One region of the Litoribrevibacter euphylliae genome, then DNA from elsewhere that is predicted to be linked to it. Evidence: predicted binding sites of a transcription regulator. Region 1 holds the regulator's gene; each other region holds the start of a gene.
The links. The regulator PhoB, encoded in region 1, activates phosphate uptake and scavenging genes when phosphate is short. The targets are predictions, from matches to a motif close to TGTCATANNNNTGTCANA.

Region 1 (2,266 bases):
GTGCCAATGGCCTTCACCGCAGAAACACAATCGGTTTCAGAAGTCACTTGGTTGTTGTACGCCGCAACCTTATTATGGACAATTGCCTACGATACCCAATACGCCATGGTTGACCGTGAAGATGACTTAAAGATCGGCATCAAATCAACGGCCATTCTATTTGGCGACATGGATAATATCGCCATCATCAGCCTTCAGGTGCTGACCCTCTGCACGCTGTTATTAGCAGCAAACCAGTTATCCGCAGGTATTTTCTTTTATCTTGGATTACTCGCCGCCACCGGCTTCTTTGTCTATCAATACACCCTCACGCAACACCGTGATCGCGATATGTGTTTTAAAGCATTTCTGAATAATCACTGGGTTGGCGCAAGCATTTTTACCGGTATTTTTATCGACTATTTAGTACGCTGATTAACTGGCTTAAACCGCGGATGGGCCATACTTATGGCGTATTTACGCCCTCCAAAAACCAAATGCTTGACTCTACTTTGTGCAAGCTTTGCAATTAATGTCATACTTCTGTAACAAAACTGTCTTCTAATACGCTTGTCTTAAATTTTTGTTATTCAATAACCCAACACAGGCATGAGTGATGGCGGGAAAAAAAGTTCTAATTGTTGATGACGAAGCCCCGATCAGGGAAATGATCATGGTTGCGCTGGAAATGGCTGGCTATAACTGCCTTGAAGCCGAGAACACGCAATCTGCGCATTCAATCATCGTCGATCAACAACCAGACCTAATTCTATTGGATTGGATGCTGCCTGGCGTATCCGGTATTGAGTTTGCACGACGACTCAAGAAAGACGAATTAACCTCGGATGTACCTATTATTATGCTCACCGCGAAAAGCGAAGAGGATAATAAAATCCAAGGTTTGGAAGTGGGTGCTGATGATTACATCACCAAACCTTTCTCACCACGAGAACTGGTTGCTCGTCTTAAAGCGGTACTTCGCAGAACCACGCCTCAAGGCGTCGAAGAAACGGTCAGCGTTAATGGTCTGGAGTTAAATCCGGTGTCTCACCGCGTTTTAGCCCACGGAGACTCCATTGAGATGGGGCCAACCGAATTTCGTTTGCTGCAATTCTTTATGACACACCAAGAACGTGCTTATTCACGCAGTCAATTGCTGGATCACGTATGGGGTGGCAATGTGTATGTTGAAGAGCGAACCGTAGACGTACATATTCGTCGTCTGCGAAAAGCACTTGCGGTGACAGGGCACGATGGCCTAATTCAAACCGTTCGCGGAACCGGTTATCGCTTTTCGACAAAGGCTGCTTAGAGTAAGCTGTCAGCAACAATAAGGATAAGTACTGCAATCGACTTATCCTTTCTTTTTATCTTGTGGCTGTTGAGGGCACTCGGTGTTAAGTAATTGGTATATTGAATTACAGCGGGTAACGCTGCTGGTACTGGCTACATCTCTCATCGGATATTTCTTTGGTTTTCCTCTGGTCGGGCTCATTTTAGGTCTTGCGGCCTATGTACTGTGGAATATCCGTCAGATGTCCCGTTTGGAATCCTGGTTACAACATCAAGAGCTGGATAAGCTCCCTCTCAGTGAAGGTCTGTGGGGAAAACTCTTCGACTCCATCTATCGGCAAGAGAAAGAACACCAATCAGGCAAACGCCGCCTTCAAACCATTATTGATCGTATCCAGCAATCTACGGCAGCACTGCAAGATGCCGTCATCATGGTCGAATACGATGGCACACTGGAATGGTGGAACCGTTCAACAGAGGCCTTGCTTGGCTTTCGTTCACCAGATGACGGAGGCCAACAGATCACCAACTTGATTCGTGATCCCGACTTTGTGGAGTACTTTGAGTACGGTGATTACACCACGCCTTTGGTACTCAACAGCCCGATCAACCCCACGATGGTCTTAGAGATCTCAGTAACACCATTTGGTAACGACGATAGATTGATCACCGCACGAGACATCACTCACATTGAACACCTCGAACGCATGCGTAAGGACTTTATTGCCAATGTCAGTCACGAACTTAAAACTCCGCTGACGGTACTGATTGGCTATCTGGAAACCTTAATTGACTACACCGACGACAATGATCGTTGGCTACGCATCTTCCATCAAATGCAAACACAAGCTACCCGTATGCAAGATCTGGTACAAGATCTGTTAATTCTGACGCGTCTTGAAACCACTGAAATCAATCTTGAAGAGCAACCGGTCAATCTCAAGCATCTGCTGGATAACATTTCCGCGGAAGCAAGAACTTACAGCAACGGCGA
Region 2 (2,266 bases), 280 kb from region 1:
GCCCCAAAACCAACTCGATAAGTCCGAGTTCATTGCCCATAACCAATCCATACATCCTCCTTCGACACATTAGAAACCTGAAGACCTGAAAAATCTCAAGACATAAAAAAGCCGCAGTATTCTGCGGCTTCTCGGCGTTTTGAACAAGCGTTATTACTTTTCAACAGACTCCAATCGGTCTTCCACTTGCTCAACGTCCATATGACGCACATCCAGCCCTTTGGCCAAATAAATAACGTATTCGCCAATATTCATGGCATGATCGCCTACACGCTCCAGAGCACGCAACGCCCAGATAATATTCAGCACGCGTGAAATGCTACGAGGATCTTCCATCATGTAAGTGATCAGTTCACGAACCGTGCTGCGATACTCCATATCCACGGTACGATCTTCATGCGCCACTTTTAAGGCAGAGTCCACATCCAAACGTGCAAAAGCCGTTAATGATTGCTGAATCATTGAAGATACTTCATCACCGATGTGACGAATTTCAACAAACCCTTGCTGGGAGTCACCTTGCCCACTTAGTTCAATCGCTAAACGAGCAATTTTTGAAGCTTCATCACCAATACGTTCCAAGTCGCTGATGCATTTGGATACAGCCAATACCAAGCGTAAATCGCTGGCTGCAGGCTGACGTTTTGCCAGAATCTGAGTGCATTCCTTATCAATGGTGATTTCCATGTTATTCACCAGATCATCACGCTCTCGAACTAGCTCTGCCAGCTGAACATCAGCATTGATCAATGAACGAATCGCATCACGGACTTGTTTCTCAACCAAGCCCCCCATCTCCAACATGCTCTTTTTAACCCCTTCGAGCTCTTCGTTAAACTGTTGAGAAATGTGATGCGTATGTGCGTCTTTAATAGTATCCATTGTTTTCCCACCGCTTAATGCGCGTCTTATTCAATTATTTTTGTATATACATTTTATAAGAATAGACGCATATTTTAGCTTCTGTATGAAATTTATGTGTCAGATAACCAAAAATGCTAACCGAATTCTTCTTGCCGGAAGATCAAGCTCTTCCGGCAAACCAACATATCGATGCAGTGATTAACCGTATCGACCTGTGATGTAATCTTCCGTTTGTTTCTGAGTCGGATTAGTGAAAATCTGGTTCGTATCACCAAATTCAATCAAATCACCCATATACATGAATGCGGTGTAGTCAGACACACGTGCCGCCTGTTGCATGTTATGGGTTACGATGACGATGGTATATTCATTTTTTAATTCGTTGATCAGCTCTTCGATTTTCAACGTCGAAATCGGGTCAAGTGCCGATGCCGGCTCATCCAAAAGTAATACATCCGGTTTTACTGCAATGGTACGAGCGATAACCAAACGTTGCTGCTGACCACCCGACATGCCCAATGCACTGTCATGTAGACGATCTTTTACTTCATCCCACAGTGCCGCACCACGTAGAGACTGCTCAACCACTTCATCCAATACTCGACGGTTGTTGATGCCCTGAATACGCAGACCATAAGCTACGTTTTCATAAATGCTTTTCGGGAATGGGTTTGGCTTCTGGAATACCATACCAACGCGACGACGAAGGTCTGTCACATCCACAGAACGATCGTAAATATTTTCGTCCTCGAGCATGATCTTACCTTCGATACGACAAATATCCACAAGATCATTCATGCGGTTAAAACAACGTAACAGCGTGGATTTACCACAACCAGATGGCCCAATGAAGGCCGTCACTCGGTTCTTAGGAATTTGCATGTTGATGCCATGCAAGGCACGTTTTTCACCGTAATACAGCTGAAGGTCTTTAACTTCCAGACACATTTCTTCTTTTGCCAAATCACGTTGTTCCGTATCGCGACCCAACGCAGAAATATCCACCGCGTGCGCTGGTTTTTCATTCGTAGCTTGATCTGTCATAGCCTGATCTGTCATAGCGATATACCTAAATAATCGGTTAATTCTTTAAAATTCGTTTTTCATACAGGCCTGATATCAGGCCTGTATCTTACTAAATGCTGTTTTTGCTAAATACTGTTTTACTAGGCGTTCGTTCTTACCGTTAGTGCTCTAGAGACTTGTACTTTTCACGCAAGCTGTTTCGAATCGCGACAGCGGCCAAGTTCAAAGTAGCAATAACGACGACCAATAAGAGTGCCGTTGCGTATACCAAAGGACGAGCCGCTTCTACGTTCGGGCTTTGGAAACCAACGTCATAAATATGGAAACCTAGGTGCATGAACTTACGATCCAAGTGTAAAAACGGATAGTTACCGTC
Region 3 (2,266 bases), on a different contig from region 1:
CGTTGCACCTAAGATATCAGCGGCGATACGAGTGAAGGTTAATAGCTCCGCCTGATCCGCAAAACGAGCCGCCAAAGCCGGATTGTCGATGGTCAACGGCAACCATTCACCAGTCCCGTCTTCATTGAATTTAGCCACGTACAGAGTGCCTTCGTCCAAAGGATCAACCCCGTTGGCACGCATTTCAACCCAATCACCTGCAGAGACAAACTTATAGATGTAATCGAAGCGTTGATCATCGCCCATGTACACCACAACACGGTTATCTTTACCAACCGTTACCGTTGCACCTTCGTGTTTAATACGACCGAGCGCGGTACGTTTCACCGGCACTTGCGTACCATCGAACGGATCAATCTCTACCACCCAACCAAAGCGATTTTCTTCGTTTTTATAATCAGGATCAGACAAGTCAAAACGGCGGTCAAAAACGTGCCAGCCATATCCAAAACCGTTTTCACTGAAACCGTAACGCTCATGCTCTTCTGTGGCAGTCCAGGTGGCTTTGTTGTGAGTTGCACCGAAGTAGCCGTTGAAGTTTTCTTCACACGTTAGGTAAGTACCCCAAGGCGTATGACCGTTAGAACAGTTATTCACTGTACCTAGCGGAATATTACCGTTTGGCGTTTTCAACAATTCACTGCTTGCAGCCGGCCCACTGAATCGAACCGGCGTGTTCACATGAATACGGCGCGCATTTTCACTTTCGACCTGTTGCCACTCACCATTGCGCTGCTTTTTAATCTCAACGACAGCCACACCGTGAGCGTGTTGTGACGTGCGAACATCATCCAAGCTTTCAGGGAAATCTTTACCCAGTACCGTTGAGTTACGACCAAACTCATGATTAATCGCCAACATACCGTGGCGGTTACCTTGTCCCCAATGCTTACGGAATAAGCGGTCCGAATAGTCACCTTCCTGCATACGACGATCAATCGGGAAGAAGGTCATGCCATCATGACCAATACCAATTTGTTGGCGCTGATCTTCTGCAGTTGGTGGCCAGCTGTATGCTGGGCCGCCCGGCTCAAGTGGTTCACCCCAAGGGATCAACACTTGATACTCATAATCAGGCGAGATACTAGGCGTTGGACCATTGCCTTCCGCCAACGTCACCGGTGTGAAATTTACCAATGAACGACCTCGGCGTGATTTCAACCCTGACCAACCAAAGGCATTGGCCGTTGAAGAGCCTGCAACAAAGCTTGTTGCAGCTACCGCCAAAGAGCCACGCATTACACTGCGACGGCTAAGGTTTGCGTTTAATACTTCCTCAAATGGACGATTGTTACTCGAGTTGGTAACCGTATCATCACTGTCATCGAATTTCTGGATCTCATCAGTCATAGCTTTACCCTCAGTATTGTTATTATCTGGGAGAAGTGATTTATGGAGCGCTTCCCTGATGTCCGACCCTAAAAATGAAGCATGTCAGTCCGGTGATTTTTTTATGACTAAATGATGGCAAAACGATGACTAATGACTTCGCACCAGAAGAGCTAACCTTCTGACTTTATTGATAAAAACATTACTTAAAAATCTCCATTTGTAGGTAATTACAGGCTGACCGTGTAAGGAAAAGAGTAAGTGTTTGCACTCAGCCTCAAACCTAAGTACCAGATATAACACCGCACGTTCTCACAACTTTTTACCCTACGCGATTCATGATCAGCACACGTCTGAGCTTGTCTTGACAGCCAATCATTAACTGCCATAGTAAAAAAACCTTTTGATTAAAAATTCACCACAACTCAACAAATTAATGAGGCCTCATGAAGCCCAATTACGACTTCACATGGATGCGATGTCTAATCATTGATGACAGCCACTCAGTGTCTGATTACCTAGCAACATTACTTAGAGAATCACTTCAGTTAAAAGAAGTCTTTGTGGCATATAACGCGATAGAAGCCTTAAACATCATAGAATCTCATCCAGACATCCATGTGGTGTTGTGCGATCTGAATATGGAGAAGGTCGATGGTTTAGAAATGATTCGGCTATTACGAGAAAAACGCTTTAGAGGCTATTTCGGTATCATCAGTTCCATGGCAGCAAAAGTCATTAATTCCGCGGAACAGCTGGCCCGAGTCCATGACATCAACCTATTAGGCAGTCTTGCCAAACCCATTTCTGAAGATGCAATTATAAAGTTGCTTAGTAGCATTGGGGAGAAACCTAAACACAAATCCGCACTCTCAGAAGGATCACTTAAAATTTATGAATTAATTCGCGGCATAGAAAAAGAACAATTCGAAGTCTT

Region 2: phoU (phosphate signaling complex protein PhoU) is a predicted target of PhoB. The motif match lies at 967-984, and genes of this name have one in related genera.
Region 3: ACFOEK_RS06005 (PhoX family protein) is a predicted target of PhoB. The motif match lies at 1,453-1,470, and genes of this name have one in related genera.

Annotation. Positions count from the first base shown of each region.
Region 1 is NZ_JBHRSZ010000007.1:216,402-218,667, forward strand. It holds gene ubiA (4-hydroxybenzoate octaprenyltransferase) at 1-414, shown strand, start outside; gene phoB (phosphate regulon transcriptional regulator PhoB) at 596-1,291, shown strand; gene phoR (phosphate regulon sensor histidine kinase PhoR) at 1,374-2,266, shown strand, end outside.
Region 2 is NZ_JBHRSZ010000007.1:491,508-493,773, reverse strand. It holds gene ACFOEK_RS17390 (DUF3392 family protein) at 1-51, opposite strand, end outside; gene phoU (phosphate signaling complex protein PhoU) at 154-882, opposite strand; gene pstB (phosphate ABC transporter ATP-binding protein PstB) at 1,063-1,923, opposite strand; gene pstA (phosphate ABC transporter permease PstA) at 2,051-2,266, opposite strand, start outside.
Region 3 is NZ_JBHRSZ010000002.1:964,333-966,598, forward strand. It holds gene ACFOEK_RS06005 (PhoX family protein) at 1-1,350, opposite strand, end outside; gene ACFOEK_RS06010 (EAL domain-containing response regulator) at 1,776-2,266, shown strand, end outside.